DNA from 2 places in the Pseudoalteromonas sp. Isolate3 genome. Region 2 is predicted to be linked to the other one. Evidence: predicted binding sites of a transcription regulator. Region 2 holds the regulator's gene; the other holds the start of a gene.

Region 1 (6,168 bases), on a different contig from region 2:
CTTTGCACGAATTAGGCGAAGAAGCACGCGCGGCACTTCGCGCTGAAAAAGTGGGGTTTGTGTTTCAGTCTTTCATGCTTGTACAAAGCTTAACAGCACTTGAAAACGTGATGCTACCGGCTGAACTTGCCGGTAGTAAAGACGCGAAACAACAAGCACTTGAGCTACTTGAAAAAGTAGGGCTAAGTCATCGTGTTGGCCATTACCCATCGCAATTATCTGGCGGTGAGCAGCAGCGTGTAGCTATTGCGCGTGCATTTATTGGCACACCGAAAATCTTATTTGCCGATGAACCATCAGCGAACCTTGATAGCAAAAACGGTAAATTAATTGAGTCATTATTATTTGAATTAAATAAAGAGCACGGCACGACACTTATTTTAGTAACGCATGATGAGCAGCTTGCACAAAAGTGTCAGCAAATTTTACACATTGAAGCAGGGCAGTTAGTAACTGTAAAAGAAAGCGAAGGAGTGCAAGCGAATGTGGGCTAAATTAGCACTAAAACTGTTTTCACGTGAGTTTAAACGCGGTGAGTTAACAGTGATCAGTGCAGCAATTGCCTTAGCTGTTCTCACTGTTTTAACACTGTCTATGGTTACCGACCGAATTGGTCAAAGTATTGAAGAAAAAAGCAGTGCCTTTATTGCTGCTGATCGCGTTTTAGCAAGTAACCATGCTTTACCTGCCGAGTTTTTAGAAAAAGCCAACCAAGAAAACTTACGTACCGCTAAAATAACCTATTTCGATACCATGTTATTTGCTGGTGACGAAATGCAGCTTGGCTCGGTGAAAGCGGTATCAAACACCTATCCGTTAAAAGGCGAGTTAAAAGTAAAAACTAGCCTGACTGATCAACCACAAGTAACTGCTGATATCCCAAGTCGTGGTGAAGTGTGGTTAAGTGAATCAGTGTTTTATGCGTTAAACATTAAAGTGGGCGATAAAGTAGAGCTTGGCGCTGCTACGTTTACTGCTAGTCATGTTGTAGCCGAAGAGCCTGATGCACCGTTTAATGTGTTTTCAAGCAGCCAGCGAATCTTAATTAATGAAGCAGACATAGCCGTTACAGAGGTAATTCAGCCGGGTAGTCGAGTGTTTTATCGTCAGCTTTATGCTGGCAGCAAAGACAATTTAGATACCTTCTATGCGTGGTTAAAACCACAAATGAAAGAAAACCAGCGTTGGTATGGTGTTAAAGACCGCCAGTCTCCTATTTCTAATAGTTTAAATCGTGCCGAGAGCTATCTATTGCTAGCTGGTTTACTTGGCATTATTTTAGCCGCTGTTGCTATTGCGGTATCGGCAAAACGGTATTGTGAGCGTCAATATGACCCGGTTGCCATGATGAAAACGCTGGGCGGAAGCCGCGCTATGATACGTAAAATCTATTTACTTCACTTGAGCCTTGTTTGTTCAATGTCGGTCATAGTTGGTTTACTGATTGGTTATGGCTTACAATCAGTTGCAACAGATTATTTAGCACAAACCATGGGCACAGCACTACCAAGTGCATCTGCTAAACCGTGGATTATTGCTATTAGTACCGGCGTGATTTGTGCGGTAATGTTTTCTATTAAACCACTACTCGATTTATTTGATATTCCTCCGCTGCGCGTGCTTCGCCGTAATTTAGGCGACCGTTTATTGGTTAGTAAAGTGCACTTGGCTATGTCGGCGCTTACTGTGTTTTTACTCATGTGGTTATTTAGTAATAACATCAAAATAAGTGCCATTTTGTTTCTTTCAACTGCATTTTTAATTGCGGTGTTATTTGCTTTATCAAAGGTTATTTTTGGCGGTGGTCGCAAACTCGGTTTAAGCCCAGGTAATAGTTGGTCACTGGCGATAGCATCAATTCAAAAGCGTGCCAACGTTAATGCCGTACAATTAATTAGCTTTGCATTGGCTATAAAATTGTTACTGTTTTTAATTGTATTGAAGAACGACATGATCTCGGATTGGCAGTCACAGCTTCCAGAAAATGCACCTAATTCATTTTTAGTGAACATTACTGAGCAAGAACTAGAACCTATTACTAGTTTCTTAGCGCAAAATGATATGCCAACGTCTGATTTTTACCCTGTTGTTCGTGGCCGTGTAAACGCCGTTAATGGTGAGCTGGTTGCCCGCGAAGTATCGCAAGAAGATAACGAAAAGAAAGACGAAGAAGCTCGCTCTGGCATTGGCCGTGAGCTAAATCTAACTTGGCGCAAGGACTTGCCAAATCAAAACGAGCTTATCGACGGTGCATGGTTTAGTGAAAACTCAGTGGCTGAGGCATCGGTTGAAGAGTCTATGCTTAAACGCTTAGATGTAAAAATAGGTGATACGCTTACTTTCTTAATAGGTGCACAGTCTTTCGATGCAAAAATTACCAGTGTTCGAAAAGTTAACTGGACGACACTCAAACCTAACTTCTTTATTATTTTAAGTCCTGATGTGCTAGCCAGTTTTCCTGCTACTTATATTTCATCGGTGAATGTAAAAGCAGATAAAAAACGTGAGTTTAATGAGCTAATGCGTCAATACCCAACGGTTAACGTGATAGATGTTGAGAGCTTTATTAAACAGATTCGATCAACAATAGAGCAAGTATCGTTAGCGATTGGTTTTGTACTAGCAATTGTCGTTGCCTGTGGAGCTTTAGTGCTTATTTCACAAGTACAAGCAAGTTTGGGGGAGCGAATGCAAGAGATTGTCATCTTAAGAACTTTAGGTGCTAAAGGGCGCTTAATTAAAAATGCCACCTTATATGAGTTTTTACTATTAGGCGTTACTGCAGGTTTAGTCGCTGCAATTGTCAGTGACATCGCTCTGTTAATAGTACAAAAACAGATGTTCGAATTAGCAGGTAAATTCCATCCTCATATTTGGCTTATTGGCCCAGCAGTAGGAGGCCTATTTGTGGCATGTTTGGGTTATTTGATGATAGCGCGCACAATGCGAAAAAATACCCAAGGCTTATTACGCTCACTGGCATAAGATTCTAACTAAAAACGCGTTTATAAAATGCTCGCAATTGCGGGCATTTTTTATGAATTGCAATTGGTTACTGGTAATTTATACAGTGCTCTGGCATTATTAACACAGATAATAATGATAATAGATGGGTCAGTTAGTTGGCGATTATTTTAGGGATTGATCCTGGTTCACGATTAACAGGGTACGGCGTGATTGCTCACCAAGGTGCTAAGTTCACTTATTTAGGAAGTGGTTGCATAAAATTGGCAGATCACGATTTTCCTGTTCGTTTAAAAATGATTTACCAAGGGATCAGTCAATTGGTAGAGCAATTCTCCCCAGACAGCTTTGCTATCGAAAAAGTGTTTATGGCACATAACCCTGATTCGGCACTTAAACTTGGTCAAGCTCGTGGCGCTGCCATTGTTGGCGCTTCAATGGCTGAGCTGCCAGTTTATGAATATTCAGCAAGGCAAATCAAGCAAGCTGTTGTGGGTAATGGCGGAGCCGATAAGTCTCAAGTACAGCATATGGTAAAGAATATTTTAAAGCTGCCAGGCACACCTCAAGCCGATGCCGCTGACGCTCTAGCAATTGCTATATGCCATGCACACTCAGAACAAAATTTAATTAAACTTGCGGGCAGTGCGAGCAAAACCGTAAGAGGACGATTAAGGAAGTAATATGATTGGTCGATTAAATGGCTTACTTGTTGAAAAACAGCCGCCAGAAATTCTTATTGAAGTAAGTGGTGTAGGCTACGAAGTACAAATGCCTATGACCTGCTTTTATGATTTACCCGCAGTAGGTGAGCAAGCGATTATTTATACCCATTTTGTGGTACGTGAAGATGCCCAGCTATTATTTGGTTTTAACAATAAAACAGAGCGCGCTTTATTTAGAGAGCTATTAAAGGCTAATGGCGTAGGACCAAAGTTAGGACTTGCGATTTTATCGGGTATGTCAGCACAGCAATTTGTAAGTTGTGTAAACAATGAAGATGCAACCACACTGGTTAAACTTCCGGGGGTTGGTAAAAAAACTGCTGAGCGCTTAGTACTCGAAATGAAAGACAGACTGAAAGATTGGGGTAATGACTTATTTACACCATTTAGCGATAATGCCGTCATTGAGCCTGCAAGTGATGATACCCTAGTGGCAAATAATGCTGCCGATGATGCAGTTTCTGCACTTGTGGCGTTAGGTTATAAGCTACCGCAAGCACAAAAAGCGGTGAAAGCAGTGAACAAACCAGATATGACGACAGAGGTTCTAATTAAAGAAGCTCTAAAATCAATGTTGTGAGTAAACCATGATAGAAGCAGATCGCTTAATAGATGCGAGTGAACAAAGTAACGAAGACAGTGTTGATCGTGCCATACGGCCAAAACTGTTAACAGATTACACTGGCCAGCCGCATGTTAAGCAACAAATGGAAATATTTATCGAGGCGGCTCGCCATCGTGGCGAAGCCCTGGATCACCTATTAATATTTGGTCCACCGGGTCTTGGTAAAACCACACTTGCAAACATTGTTGCCAACGAGCTTAACGTTAATATTAAAACAACGTCAGGGCCAGTACTCGAAAAAGCTGGCGATTTAGCTGCTCTTTTAACTAACCTTGAAGAAGGTGACGTACTGTTTATTGACGAAATTCACCGCTTGAGCCCGCAGGTCGAAGAGATTTTGTATCCAGCAATGGAAGACTATCAGCTGGATATTATGATCGGTGAGGGCCCAGCCGCACGTTCAATTAAACTTGATTTACCGCCATTTACTTTAATAGGTGCGACAACCCGTGCAGGTTCACTCACCTCACCACTGAGAGACCGTTTTGGCATAGTGCAGCGTTTAGAATTTTATTCGGTTGAAGATTTATCAAAAATAGTTGCTCGTTCAGCAAGATTTTTAGATTTAACTATGTGCAATGAAGGTGCCACAGAAATAGCCAAGCGCTCACGTGGCACACCGCGAATAGCGAACCGTTTGTTACGCCGTGTTCGTGATTACACGCAAGTTAAATCTGACGGTAAAGTTAACGCATCGGTTGCAGAGCAAGCCCTCGATATGATTGATGTCGATAAAAGCGGTTTTGACTACATGGATAGAAAATACCTATTAGCTATTATCGAAAAATTTATGGGCGGCCCAGTTGGCCTTGATAACCTTGCAGCTGCAATAGGCGAAGAAAAAGAAACGATAGAAGATGTAATAGAACCGTTTTTAATTCAACAAGGCTTTATACAACGTACCCCGCGCGGACGACTTGTATCAGACATCGCTTACTTGCACTTTGGACTAACCCCAGATAAATAACAAAACTCAGGTTAGTTACAAAAGCTTTAAGTTATAAGTATTAAGCAGCTCGAGAGGGCTGCTTTTTAATAGAGATAAGTTGACTTTTTAAATGGCAATATAGATTTTACCGCATACCGCATACCGCATACCGCATACCGCATACCGCATACCGCATACCGCATACCGCATACCGGCAAGAGTCATCTAACACCTGTAATTCACATGCTGTTAAGTTTTTGATATGTATTCTCGTTGGCGTTTGCGCAGGCAAAAAAAAGCCCGCATAAGGATGCGGGCAAACAACAAGTTGAAGGAAGTAATTCAGGGAACTACGGTCTACTAAAAGAAGGTTTTATCCTGATTTCAGTAAACCTAGAGCAATACGAAACTTCATATTGCTAAAAACGGAGCTTAATGAAAGAAACTTTCATGAGGTTGCTAGCTCGGTATAGGTAAATAATACGCAATGATGGATTTTTCTTCAAACTAGAAAAATTTAATTTTCAGATTAAAAAAACTAATGTGAGCAAAAAATTCTATTGTTTTCTTTTTGTTCGCTTTGTGGTTATTTTCTCTTTAACTGCATGAATAGAGTGGTTTTTATAAAATTCATATTCTATATTCAGGATTAGTTTAAGTATTCTGTAGTAGATTTGCAAAAGTACTTTTGGGTGTTTATGCGTAATTTATGAATAAACGTCGTGTTTTTGATTGTTTTGATTGCTTTTAAGCGTCACTCTAGTGACTTATTATTAAGGTAAAAATATGCATAAAAGTATTTGTAAAATTCAATCTGGCTAAAAAATAACTAAGCAAATTGCTTTTTACCGTTATTTGCCGCTAATTCACAGCAAGAGCGTTGTCAGTTCATAATTGACTAGATACACTAGTTGTAACTTTTGGCC
Region 2 (14,102 bases):
GTTCATACTCCTGCACCCCATCAGTCACTCTTAGCATAAATGGTTTGTCTCTACATAAGCGGTTTGCATGGCGCAGTAAGAATACGCTTTGATTGCGAAAGTGCTTGTAGTCGTCAGACTGAATTTCGAGGTGGTAGCGGCCGTCGGCTAATGCAGTTTGGTTATAATGGACTTTCTCGTCAAAATCATAGAGTTTTTCTGTTTCGCCTTTTGCAGCTTGCGCATAACTGCATCCAGCTAATATTAAAAAGGCGCTGATTAATAGTGCTTGTGTACTTCTCACTTCACTCATAAACACTTAACTCCATGTGATTAATACCTTGTTTCATCGTGATGTTGAACCTGAATTAGCATCCATAGTCAAACTAAGGTAACGTTATGTCTTACATGTAGTTTAACACCCAAAAAGGGAAAATGTGATGCTCAATAAAATAAAACAGCTGTTTTCAGCTTTGAACGATACCCAATCTAATATTTCTGAGCATGACCTAAAAACCGCCGTTGCTGCGTTATTAATTGAGGTTATGCGAGCAGATGATGAGTTACAAGATGATGAGCAACAGACCCTGAATGAGACCTTAAAGAAGTACTTTTCTCTTACCGATGAAGAGGTTCAAGAGTTAGTTGCAAGTGCGTCTCAGCACCTTGATGATGCGATAGATTATTTTCAGTTTTCAAAACAAATCAATGCCCAATGCAGTGCCGAGCAGCGTATTGATATCATCGAGCTGTTGTGGCGTTTAGCCTACGCAGATGGCAATTTAGATAAGCATGAAGAAATGGTTATTCGCCGCGTTGCAAGCTTACTGTATGTAACCCACGAAGATTTTATCGCTGCTAAGCTAGCAGCGACAAAACTAAGTTAGCAATTATTTATTTAATTTGCTCGCTACGCTCACAAGTTGCTGGGCAAGGCTCGCAACTTGCTCGGCTGTATCAGCATCGCTGATGCGGCCTTGTTCATCTAGTTTTGTGTGGATAGCAGAAACTGCTAATTGATCAGCAAGTATGATACTGCCAATTCCTGATAAAATATCACGTACGTGATTTAAACCTCGTAAGCCGCCTAAACCACCTGGCGAAGCTGCATAAAGCGCCGTGATTTTATTACGAAATGCTGGAACCGCGCCTTGCTCTGTACGGGATGCCCAATCGATTGCGTTTTTAAGTGGTGCTGTAATTGAACCATTATACTCTGGACTAGCTAATAAAATGCCGTCAGCAGCGCGAAGCTTATCTTTTAACAATTGTGCGCCAGCTGGCGTGCCTTGCGCTTCAATATCTTCATCAAATAAAGGCAAGTTTAAATCGCTTAGTTTTATCACTTCTACTTCTGCACCACTTTCGAGGGCGAAGCGTGCAGCTTCATTAATCAGTTTTTGATTAAAGCTGTCTTTACGTAGACTGCCTGCTAGGGCAATAATTTTTGGTGCTGTCATGATGGCTTCCTTTTTTAAGCTTCACTGTTGTTGATACACTCACTGCTGATACGTTCACTGTAGCAAAAAACAGCTTGCAGAAAAGCCCAATAAACGCAAAACTTATGTGCGTATATGCACACAAGGAGCCGCTATGGCGATTCAATTTGATGATTGGCAAGATGTAAAAGTTGCTTACGAGGTGGCAAGGCTCGGTACGTTAACCGCTGCTGCCGAATCACTGGGGGTTCATCACAGCACGGTTCTAAGACGAATTAATAATTTAGAAGACAACCTTGATGCGCGGCTATTCCACCGCCATGCCCGTGGTTATACAGTGACAGAAATTGGCGCTAAGTTATTTGCTACAGCTAAATCGATTAACGTTGAGCTTGATAAACTTCACAACGATATAATTGCTGCTGACAGTCAGTTGCGAGGGAGTTTATTATTAACCACTGTCAGTGGTTTTATTGATGTGCTGAGTGATGTTTGTGAGCAGTTTCAAAATCTGCATCCACAAGTGCAGCTCGAAGTTATTCTTGATCAAAACCGTTTACGCCTTGATCATGGTCAGGCGCACATCGCTGTGCGAGCAGGCCCTCGCCCTGATGAAGGCGACTATATTGCTCAGCATTTAGCTGAGCTTTCGTCGGGGTTTTATGCCTCAAAAAGTTATATTGAAAAGTACGGCATGCCAAAGAATATTCAGCAGTTACAGCAGCATAGTTTTGTTTCTGGAGTGGCTGGCTATAACGGTAAAGTGCCTTATTTTGCATGGGTTGATCAGCATATTGAATCAGCGCAAATTAAGTTACGTGTATCTGAAACCTCGGAAGCCACGCGGGCTATTGTTAGGGGCTTGGGGATCGGTGGTTTACAGCATGAAGTGGCGAGCCAATACCCTGATTTGCTGCCTGTACTTCCTAAAGAGCTGAGCTGGCCAACAGACCTTTGGCTGGTGACACACCATTTGGTACATCGCACAGCCAAAGTACAAGCATTTAGCCAACTTTTAAAAGCCTATTTTAAAGCGTTAAAAGCTTAAACAGATTTTTTAATGCTAATGCCTAGCCGTTTGGCTAGGCGCACAAGGTTGGCTCTATCAACGCTTAAACTGCGCGCTGTGGCAGCCCAGTTTAGGTTGTGTAGTTCAAGTTGCTGCATGATAAGCTGATAGCTAAAAGCATCGGTTGCCTCTTTGAGCGATAAGCCAGTGATTTTTTGTTCGTTAACAGCATCTGGGCTTGGTGTAGCAATCGCAGTTTTATCAATATCACAATGCTGAGGCTCGATTGTGACAATGCTTTGTTGCCATTGCTGTTGCTTTGCTTTGAGTGCAGCACGACTAATGACATGTTCAAGCTCTCTCACATTTCCAGGCCAATCATATTGGCGTAGTAGTAATTGTGTATCAATACTGAGCTTAAGTTGTTTAATGCCAAGCTTTTTAGACGTTTGCTCAATAAAAAAACCCGCGAGTAAAATAACATCGTTATCGCGCTCTTTTAATGGTGCAACATGCAATGGGTAGACGCTTAATCGGTGATAAAGGTCTGCACGAAAGCGTCCTGCAGCTACTTCTTGCTTTAAATCTCGGTTGGTTGCCGCAATCACTCTGACATCGACATAGCGGCTTTGGTCTTCCCCCACCGTTTGTACTTCACCGCTTTGTAAAACGCGTAATAGCTTACTTTGCATAGCGAGCGGAAGTTCGCCAATTTCATCTAAAAATAAGGTACCGCCATCGGCGAGTTGAAACTTACCCTGACGAGCAGTATGTGCGCCAGTAAATGCCCCTTTACTGTGACCAAAAAACTCACTCTCTGCCAAATTTTCAGGTAATGATGCGCAGTTTAGGTGGATCAACGGCATATCACGGCGCTTAGAGTTTAAATGGATATTACGCGCAACCAATTCTTTACCAACCCCAGTGTCTCCTTGAATTAATACGCTAAATTCTGAGGCCGCAACCAGCTGGATATCATTTTTAAGGGTTAGCATTGCTTGGCTACTGCCAATAATTTCTACGCCTTCTCGCGTGAGTGCCTCGATATTAAGCTGCTGTGCAACTTGGTGGCTATGCTGTGCGTGTTGCCTAAAGTGCTGCAAGGTCAGGGCATGCTCAACATAGCCTGCTGCAAGTTGTTTCAATTGGTTGAGCTCGTTAATAGTTAAAGCGTCAAAGGCATGTTCATCTAAGCTATCAAAGGTTAAAACGCCAAGCAGTTCGCTGCTAGCTTTTGTGCTAAATAGCGGCACGCCCATGCAGGCATGAACTGGAAAGTCGCCATGCTGGCTTTCTAATAAGCCGTCATAGGGATCAGGGAGACCACAATCTTTGGCGAATTTAAGGGGCTCAGTACCACGGCATATTTCAAATAAGCGAGGATGCTCCATAATTTTAAAACGCCTTCCTAACGTATCGTCCGAGAGTCCTTGCTGGGCTACGGGCTTTAATACATCGCCTTGTTTTAATAATAAGGCGACTGCATCACATTCAACCCAATCATTAATGCAACTCAATAAATAGCTGAAATTGTGATCAACACTGCTTGCTTTCGTAAGGGCAAGTGCAACATCAAGAATTGATTTTTTGAGTGGCATGTCAATTTGACCTGAATATGTTTTTTTGATGCTTTTGATAGTGTGTCATTTTGACATTTTTATCAAGTATTTAATTTTAATGTGTTGATATTTATTGGTTTTTATTTTTGGCTCGAACTGTGCAATAGCTAAGGAAATTAAACGCTGAGAGCCCTAATGAAAGTCATTAACTTAACTGAACCTATGCCAAGTAGTATTAAATTTTATCAAATCAATCAGTGGCCGTTATGGGCATTAGCATTTAGGCCTTTTTTCTTGGCTGCTAGTGTTCTAGCTGTGTTTGCAATGAGTTACTGGTTATTAATTTTGGCGGGAGTTGCGCATTGGTATTTAGCATTGCCGGCAACCCTTTGGCATGCTCATGAAATGTTGTTTGGCTTTGCTGGCATAGTTGCTATGGGATTTTTGCTAACCGCTGCGCAAACATGGACAGGCGTCCCTAGTGTCAGTGGCATTAAGCTTTGTTTGCTCAGTGTTATCTGGCTTGCTGCAAGGCTTAGTTTTTTTATTGATATTGCTGGGGTCGAACAGCTAAACCTTTATATTGTAAGTATATTGCAGCTAGCATGGTGGCTGGCTGGGATTATTATTCTAGCTGACATGCTGATACAAGCGAAAAGTAACCACAACTATTTATTTATCGTTATCACATCTTTGCTTTGTGCGCTAAATATGATTTTTTTGAGCTTAGTTGTGCTTAATAAAATGTCGCTTGCGCTTAGTGTTGTTGATACTGGCGTGCTGATCATGACTCTTCTAGTTGGCGTTCTAGCTGGTCGAGTCGTGCCGTTTTTTACCGCGCGAGGTCTTAACTTGAGTGAGCAAGTTAGAACGCCAAAGCTTGATAAATTAGTTGTGTTTAGCTCATTTTTTGCCATTACATGGTTCTTTATGAGTCAGCTGTTTTTTAGTGCGATGAGCACTGGTTGGATTTTTGCTTGGCTTGCTAGTTTACATGCCACAAGGTGTGTTTTGTGGTGGCAAAGAGGGGTTTTAAAAGTACCTCTGCTTTGGTCATTGCACTTAGCTTATTGGGCTTTATCTGTGGGTTTAGGGCTCATTGCATTAAGTTTTTATAGTGCCAGTATTTTATTCAAAGACGCACTTCACCTGATCACTGTCGGCACCATTGGCTTGATGATAATTGCCATGATGGTGCGTGTATCTCATGGCCATACTGGCCGGGCACTGCAAGTCCCTACGTTTATTAGTATGGCATTCGTATTAATTGCTTTCGCTGCCATTGTACGCTCGGTACTTCCTCCTTTTTTAGGTCACCATCTTACATGGCAGTTAAGTGCTTTGTTGTGGGTTGTTGGCTTTAGCTTATTTTTATTTCATTGTGCGCCCATCTTAGTGAATCGTCGTGTTGATGGTCGCCGCGGTTAAACTCTCTAATAGGAAAAACTATGTTATCTAAAAAAACGATCCAGATTGTTAAAAGTACTTTGCCGTTGCTTGCAGAAGCAGGACCTCAAGTTACTGAGTATTTTTATGATCGTATGTTTAGCTACAATCCAGAGCTTAAAAATATTTTTAATATGACTCACCAGCAATCAGGTACTCAACAATTTGCGTTGTTTAATGCCTTGGCTGCCTATGCTGCAAATATTGATAATTTGGCAGTATTGAAAGGTACGCTTGCGCGTATTAACCATAAACACACCAGTTACCATATTTTGCCAGAACATTACCCTATTGTTGGTGGGCATTTGATTGCAACTTTAAAAGAGTTACTGCCTGAGCAATTTACGCCTGAGGTCGAGTATGCTTGGCGTGAAGCCTATTCCCTATTGGCTGATGTATGTATCAACGAGGAGATGGCGTTATATCAAAAAAACAAAAAGGCAACGGGCGGCTGGTTTGGTACCCGCACTTTCACCATTACAGAAAAACGTATGGAATCTGCGCAAATTTGTAGTTTTACATTAACGCCTACTGATGCAAAGCCTGTTGTAGCGTATTTACCGGGTCAATATTTAGGGATTAAAGTAAAGCCAGCGAAGAGTGATTTAACTCAAGTTAGGCAATACTCTTTATCGCAGCAAAGTAATGGCCGCAATTATCGCATTAGCGTGAAAAAAGAAGGTTTAGTGTCTAATTATTTACACAGTTTATGTGAGGGTGATGAAGTAGAAATTTATCCACCCGCAGGTGATTTTGTGCTTCGTGAAATTGATTCCCCTATTGTGCTAATTTCGGCGGGTGTTGGTCAAACTCCATTGATGGCGATGCTTGAAACATTATTGAACAATCAACATAGCAAGCCAATCCATTACTTGCATGCTTGTGATAGTCAAACGCAGTTTGCCTTTGATGAGTATTTACTAAAGCAACAGCAAGCACATGCGTTATTTAATTGTGTTTCTTGGTTTAAGGATGGCAAGGGAGGGGACTTTGCGGGCTTAATGGATGTAAATCACATTGCTGATAACTTACCAATTAGCGAGGCAGACTTTTACCTATGTGGTCCAATCGCATTTATGGCAATGATAAAAGAGCAGCTGCTAAGTTTAGGGGTTGCAAGTGAACGAATTCATTATGAGGTGTTTGGACCTCACCAAACGCTATAATGAAAAAAGGCGCAGCTTTTGCTGCGCCTTTTGTTAGTTTACTTCGCACTCTACATTAGGTAGTGGAATACGTAGCTCTTTTTTAGGGTAGTAAAGTAGGCATTGCTCACCTGATTTTTGTAAAACAAATTTCTCAGAAGGAATTGCATGAGCGCCCATAATAGGGAGGCCATCCGGCCCTTTGTTGGTGCCGTGATCAATCAATAGCTCTGAACTTTTAGTAAATACATTGTCGGCTAGTGTGACGATAGCACCACCTTTGGCGGATTGAATAGCCTGCTGTAACTCCGTAATCACACCTGGATTTACGCGAACAAGCGTAGCATCTTGCGGTTGCTCCGCTTGGGTACTTTTACAGCCCGCTAAGCTTGCCAGTAAAGTGCAGGTTAATAACAGTGTTTTATTCATTATTACCTTCCTTCGCTGGTAGCGGACGGGTTAAATCCATATTATTTTTGTAAAGCGGCTGCTTAATTGTAAGTGGTAGCCCTGTTTCTTGAATTGCTTGTGATGTAAAGCTTGGTTGCTTAGCACTTGAGGACTCCACCACAATTGGGCAGGTATTATTTTCAATGTGATAAAGCGCGGTTGCTAATAAGCTCTCTTCGCTATCACCTAGTTTGTGATCAAAGTCATCTGTAACCTCGCAGCCTTTTATGTCCGCATCAAACTGAGGTGAAGGAGTTGGTTTAAAACCGTCAGCATATTCCCCAAAGCCTTTATCATTAGCTCCAGAGAATTGGATAGTGTAGTAAGTGGTGGCGCAATTATGAGTGGGTGTAAAGCCATAAGGCTTGCCGCAGGTCGTATCACCAATAAGTATGACTTCTGCATCTATACCTTTTAAACCATTTATAAACGCTTCTGACGCAGAACAAGTTCCGGCTGTACTTAGTACATATACTTTAGATAAGTTGAGATCAGGAAGTCGGCTATTGGTTGTTTGAAATGTAGAGTAATCTATTTCACGGTCAATAAATGGGTAAGGAGCCTCTTGCGGCTGTTTGTCGTTTTGAATCGTTTGATAGTAATAGAAATCATCGGTATTAGCAGGACCCGCAACCATATATGCAAGCTGCGATGAAAGCGCTAATAAACCGCCGCCGTTATATCTAAAATCGATAACCAACTCATCAATATTATCAGCTTTGAACTTATTCACAGCACTTATCAGTTCAGGTTGAGCAATGCTGATAAAGCTATTAAATTGCATATACCCAACTTTTGTACCGTTCTCAGTTGTTAAGGTATCAACATTCTGAACGGGCGTTTGAGCAATATTACCGGCTACTAGAGTAAACGACTTTTCAGTACCATCATTACTGCGTACAACAAAGTTATGGGCGTCACCAGCCGTAGGTCTAAATAGCGCTTCATTTAAAATATCTACGCCTTGTTGGGTATTAGTGTCAATACTAACGTCGTCAACCATTAAAATAGTATCACCGCGTTGTAACCCTGCATTTGCAGCAGGTGAGTCATCCTCTAAATAGGCAACACGTAGCTCTCGTGGCGGAACATTACTGATAAATACCCAATTAATTCCATAACCAGAAACAACCCCAGATTGAGCTTCTTTAAAATACTCTTCAGTAGGTCTGCTAAAATGAAAGTTATCTTTAAAAGAACCCGAGTCCGTCGTTTCGAATGTTTTTAACTGGTCAAAATAAGCGGCGACAGAGCTGAAATTATCAGGATTATTGTCTTCTATTTCGTCGTACCAAAGGTAGGTTTCGTCACTCCATGAACGTAACCACATCTTCTCGGTAAACTCAGAGCCAGCATTATCTGGGTAAGGCTGATTATTGTTATAAGGATCATTGCCTGTTCGTGGAACGGCGCATTGATCTTTAAATTCACTTGATGGCTCAAAAACACCAGCGGTCCAAGTGGGTTCTGAACTTGTTGGTGGCGGGTTTGTTGTGTTGTTATTGCTCGAAGAGCCACCGCCGCCACCGCAGCCAGATAGAGACGCGCCTGAGACTGCTAAAAATATTGCTAAGGCGAGTTTATTATTGTTAAACATATTTGCTTCCTTTCCGATAGTATTTCTTAAAAATTAGCAATTACTGTATCTGAAAGCAATAAATTGTAGCGCCTCAAATGTAAATGAATGTGCTTTTAGTTATAAAGACTTACGGTTACTAATTTCAGCTACTTTGAGCTTCTGCCATGACTCAAATAGCTTACGTTGTTTGTTAGATATTTTTAAGCCATAGGTTTTTTGCATATAAAAGTAGGTATCGGCTATTTGCTTTCTTGCATAAATCGGTGGCTCAAATACACGTTGCTTAAAATCGATTTTTACTGGGCAAGCTCCATAACTGGCACTAGATGTTGCGACTATTCCGTAGCGAAAATTAGAACGGTCTGCATTGATCTCGCCAATAGCTGGAGCGAGGTTATTTATGTCGGCTTCCATTTGACGAAACTTTTCACTGACCTTAATGCAGTTTTTACGTCCGCCATCCTGCCAGCATTGTAATTGATGACCAAACTCCCACGCAGGTACTATATGCTCCCATTCTATTCTTTTTGCTCGAGCGTTTTCGTTTCCTGAGCGGGTAATGGCGTTTCTTGGAATATAACCACAAGCTTCAGGGTCTGGTACAAGCTTTTTACCTTGGCGCTTTATATCGCAGCCACAATATAAGCTTTTACTATTGCTTGGTAGATTCTTAATTAAGTGCTTTTTTGCACTGTAAAAGCTCGAAAATTGTTTAGCGGATACAGGGGAAGTAAAAATTAAACAAAGGGTTAAATATAGAAATAAACGCATATCCATCACATCAGTGAACTACAGGAGCAGCCATTTTAGAGCTACTATTCTAAAAAGGAAAAGTTTTTCAACTCAGCTATAGTTGTTAGGCCGTTTATTAGAGGAATTACAACTATGTTATTAGGTGCCTTTTCTGTGAGTTTAAATGTGAAAGATATTCATGCTTCAAAGCAGTTTTATGAAAAACTAGGCTTTAAAGAATTTGCCGGCGAAATCGAGCAGCATTGGTTAATTATGAAAAACGGCGAACATTTAATAGGTTTGTTTCAAGGCATGTTTGATAAAACCATGCTGACCTTTAATCCAGGCTGGGATCAAAATGCTGAGGCACTGGTAGAGTTTGCCACTTTTGAGCAATTAGCCGCGCATTTTCAGCAACAAGGGTTAGAAATACAAAAAGCCGGTGACGCGAGTTTTATTATCACCGACCCAGATGGCAACCCTATTTTGATTGACCAGCACGTTTAGCAGGCTTTTTACGTTTTAAACGAATGTTCTGTAGCAATAAAATAATCCCCGTAATACAAAACAGTACGCTGGTGGCCGAAAAGCTAATTAGAAGTGGGTTATTAAAGTTTTCGCGCTCATCATAATCCATGATGTGTAGCATCCAGAAAAAGTCGAAAATGCGCCATAGGGAGCTGCGCACTGTAATGACTTTACCGGTTTGGCTATCTAAATATAAGGTTGTTGTCAGCCAATCATCAAAACTCACTTGCCAAACATTGGCCTTGTGAGCCACTTCTCTTGGTCCTTTGGTTAACAGCTGTGCTTGCGTGATATTTGCGTTAATAAGTAAGTGAGTTCTCGCGTTTTCAATTATTTGTGCTTTATTCGGCGCAGGCATTTTATCACCTGTTCTGCCATCAAAATTAAAGGAGCCGCTCGGTGCCGTGACTTCTATGATTGGCGACTCTAAAAAGTGGCTGTACTTGATACTTTCAATTTGTTCAAATTGTGCCGTTATTTTATCGATAGAAGCAGAGTAGTCTGACACTAAGAAAGGGTTACTTAGACTGCGATTTGCTAGATGTTTTCCATGCACTTTTTCAAGCGGCAATGAACTCATTACAAGCCCACCTAATAGCCAAAAAAAGATCTGCAAAGCAAGTAAATAGCCTAGCCATTTATGCCCTTTACGAGCATATTTGAACATGCGTTTATTCATTACCACCCCGTTATTATTGTTGTATGGGCGCTATTTTAGGTTGTTTAGCTGTATTGCCAATGCGGCAAAATGTCGCATTAACTGTATTCTAGATTTGGTATATATACAAAACTGAGTTAAAGTTTCAGTCGATATCAATAGAGGATAAAAACGAGAGTATGTCGGAAATTCAATTTTTAAATGTAGATCTGGAGCTTGAATCAAAGCACGATATTAGTGCGCTTGTTGCTGATTTGAAGAAAAACGCTATGGTTTTACATTATGACCAAGATGAATACCGTCAACTTGCACGCATTGAAGCAACTGCAGATATCAGCTCTCCAGACAAAGCGATTAACCAGCTTTGCGAATTAATTGAATCTTGCTCGCGCAATGCATTAAAGCAGTGGTTATCTTGTTCAAAACGTACATTTGATTTAGGTTTTGAATCGGGTAACTCGCCAAAGTGCTTTAACCAACCCCTGCATGCAGATACCTTGTTACGTATCTCAGCAATTGGCGCAGGGATTGAAATTACTATTTATCCAGTCGAAAAGTAAACTGGATTTAGCGCTCTACGACTGCTGCGGTCATTCTTGATACGCAGCACAGCTCCCCAGCAGCATTGGTAATTTTGATATCCCAAACAGAGGTGCGCTTACCTAAATGAAGTGGTTTGGCCGTTGCCGTTAATGTCCCTTTTCGAGACGCTTTTATGTGGTTGGCATTAATCTCTTGACCAACAGCATAGAATTTATTGAAATCAATCACAAAGTTGGCTGCATAGCTTGCCACTGTTTCTGCTAACACAACGTTTGCTCCGCCATGAACCATGCCCATAGGGTTATGGTGTTCAGGAATTGCAGGCATGGTGGCCACTAAATAATCATCGCCAATTTCAGTCACCTCAATACCCATCGTTTTCATTAAAGTGCCTTGCCCGGTTACTCCTTGTTCCAAGTCTTTACATTGCTCCAGCGTGATTGGATGGTGCCAAATACTCATTGTGTTTCCTTAACATGCGAATTAAAGCTAATACCTTATGGCATCTTTCATTGCGGTTCAATGTTAGTTTTGTAGCAATATGATGGAGTTAATTTAAATTTGCGATTTTCAAATAACTGTATATACTCACAGTTAAATGTACTGTATGGAAAACCAGTTGTATGCGCCCATTAACTAAACGCCAATCGCAAATCTTAGAACTAATTAAAGTCTTTATTAAAGATACAGGCATGCCGCCAACACGCGCTGAAATAGCTCAAACATTGGGTTTTAAAAGTGCCAACGCCGCTGAAGAACATCTAAAAGCACTGGCAAAAAAAGGCATGATCAAAATGAAGCCTGGAGCGAGTCGTGGTATTCAGTTGATTGAAGAAGATGAACCTGAGCAGTTAGGTTTACCTTTGATTGGCCGTGTTGCAGCTGGTGAGCCAATTTTGGCTCAAGAGCATGTCGAAAGTCATTGCCAAGTTGACCCTACGTTATTTAAACCAGCCGCTGACTTTTTACTACGTGTAAATGGCATGAGTATGAAAGATATTGGTATTATGGACGGTGACTTGCTTGCAGTACATAGAACGCAAGTTGCTGAAAATGGACAAGTTGTTGTAGCTCGAGTTGATGAAGATGTAACTGTTAAGCGGCTAGAAAAAGCAGGTCGGAAAGTACTTTTACACGCTGAAAACGAAGAGTTCTCACCTATTGAGGTTGACCTTGAGCATGAATCTTTCAATATTGAAGGGTTAGCTGTAGGAGTCATTCGTAACGCTGACTGGATGTAGTTGTCCCTTATTTGGTGCGCTAAATTGACTCAATTTGGTGCGCCATTGTGTTTTTGCCACTTAATTAGGATTTGTGAATCCTTACTCTTTATTTAAAGCCTTATATGGCACAGTTTTCCTCTCTTTTTGTATATTCTTCGTAAACCACAACATTAAATAACGCGCTGATTATAGTTGTTATTTCTGCACCAAAATAAACATTTATTATCACTAAAACTTGCTTATTGGTCATTTTTTAACTAATTGGTTAAAGCAATGTATTAACACCTGATTAATAAAAAGACACAAAAATGTGCGAGGTGTTAGACAGGGGGCCAGTATCATAAGTGAGTTAAAATGATACGTAGTCGCTCTGAACAATAAAAAAAACGAATGGGCACCTTGCTGTATCGCCTTTTCGCTTTGCGTCTTGCAATAGCATCTAAAGGAGCCGTCACATGGGTAAACTGCGTTACGCCTTGTGGCTTATATTGGTTGCACTCCCAGAAATTGTATTGGCAAATAGTCAATACAATATGCGAAAAGGGGTGACTGATATAAGTAATAATGTTTATGAGTTACACATGACGATATTTATTATCTGTTGTGTAATCGGCATCATCGTATTTGCGGTGATGTTTTGGGCTTTAATACACCACCGTAAATCTAAAGGGGCCAAGCCTGCCCAATTTCATGAAAGTACAAAAGTTGAAATACTTTGGACTGCCATTCCATTTGTCATCTTAATAGCCATGGCTGTGCCTGCCACAAAAACTCTCATTGCTATGGAAGATGCCTCTAAAGCTGATATCACAATTAAAGTGACAGGCTCGCAATGGAAGTGGCATTACGAATATATGGGTGAAGATATAGCCTATTACTCAATCCTATCTACACAAAAAGATCAAATAGACAATCAGGCAGAAAAAACGGAGCATTATTTGCTTGAGGTAGATAAACCGCTAGTGCTTCCTATCAATAAAAAAGTCCGCTTTTTAATGACCTCAGACGATGTTATTCATTCGTGGTGGGTTCCTGATTTTGCAGTTAAAAAGGACGCAAACCCGGGATTTATCAATGAAGCGTGGACACGTATTAACGAACCAGGTGTTTACCGTGGTCAATGTGCAGAACTATGCGGTAAAGATCATGGTTTTATGCCTGTTGTGGTGAAAGCCTTACCTGAAGATGAATTTGCTAATTGGCTTGCAGATGCTAAGGAAGAAAAGGCTAATGCAGCAGCCGCTGATGCTGCTTTGCTTGATCAAACATTACCTAAAGAAGAGCTTATGGTCTTAGGTGAGCAAGTGTATATGGCAAGTTGTGCTGCATGTCACCAGCCTACTGGTATGGGCTTACCAGGCGTGTTTCCTGCACTTAAAGGCAGTCCCATTGTATTAGGTGATGTAAAAGATCACATAGATATCGTGTTACATGGCCGCCCTGGTACGGCGATGCAAGCGTTTGATAAGCAGCTTTCAATTAAGCAACTTGCTGCGGTTATTACCTATAAGCGAAATGCATGGGGTAATGATACCGGCGATGTGATCCAACCGAGTCAAATTCAAGCCGCGATTGATGCAGCAGCGGAGGCGAAATAATGAGTAACGTTATTAATGAGCAAGCAACTGGGCATGCGCATCACGACCATCATCATCCTGCTAAAGGTTTTAAGCGTTGGCTTTACACCACCAATCATAAAGACATCGGGAGTTTATACCTGATTTTTTCTCTTACCATGTTCTTGATTGGTGGAGCGATGGCTATGGTGATCCGCGCTGAACTATTTCAGCCAGGATTACAGTTAGTTGATCC

What was found. Region 2 encodes LexA, which represses DNA repair genes until DNA is damaged. Its sites were predicted from a motif close to TACTGTATNNNNATACAGTA; they were not measured.
Region 1: a site for LexA is predicted at 3,054-3,073, ahead of ruvC (crossover junction endodeoxyribonuclease RuvC). Genes of this name have one in related genera too.

What each region holds. Positions count from the first base shown of each region.
Region 1 is NZ_JAKEVN010000099.1:32-6,199, reverse strand. Features, by position in the region: gene L1D46_RS16080 (ATP-binding cassette domain-containing protein) at 1-494, shown strand, start outside; gene L1D46_RS16075 (FtsX-like permease family protein) at 484-2,985, shown strand; gene ruvC (crossover junction endodeoxyribonuclease RuvC) at 3,123-3,647, shown strand; gene ruvA (Holliday junction branch migration protein RuvA) at 3,649-4,269, shown strand; gene ruvB (Holliday junction branch migration DNA helicase RuvB) at 4,277-5,281, shown strand.
Region 2 is NZ_JAKEVN010000045.1:4,296-18,397, reverse strand. Features, by position in the region: gene L1D46_RS10785 (hypothetical protein) at 1-292, opposite strand, end outside; gene L1D46_RS10780 (TerB family tellurite resistance protein) at 420-866, shown strand; gene L1D46_RS10775 (NAD(P)H-dependent oxidoreductase) at 870-1,439, opposite strand; gene L1D46_RS10770 (LysR family transcriptional regulator) at 1,573-2,466, shown strand; gene norR (nitric oxide reductase transcriptional regulator NorR) at 2,463-4,025, opposite strand; gene L1D46_RS10760 (NnrS family protein) at 4,182-5,414, shown strand; gene hmpA (NO-inducible flavohemoprotein) at 5,435-6,598, shown strand; gene L1D46_RS10750 (hypothetical protein) at 6,632-7,006, opposite strand; gene L1D46_RS10745 (S41 family peptidase) at 6,999-8,624, opposite strand; gene L1D46_RS10740 (endonuclease) at 8,724-9,383, opposite strand; gene L1D46_RS10735 (VOC family protein) at 9,492-9,845, shown strand; gene L1D46_RS10730 (hypothetical protein) at 9,820-10,545, opposite strand; gene L1D46_RS10725 (hypothetical protein) at 10,704-11,084, shown strand; gene L1D46_RS10720 (PaaI family thioesterase) at 11,092-11,529, opposite strand; gene lexA (transcriptional repressor LexA) at 11,691-12,308, shown strand; gene coxB (cytochrome c oxidase subunit II) at 12,746-13,888, shown strand; gene ctaD (cytochrome c oxidase subunit I) at 13,888-14,102, shown strand, end outside.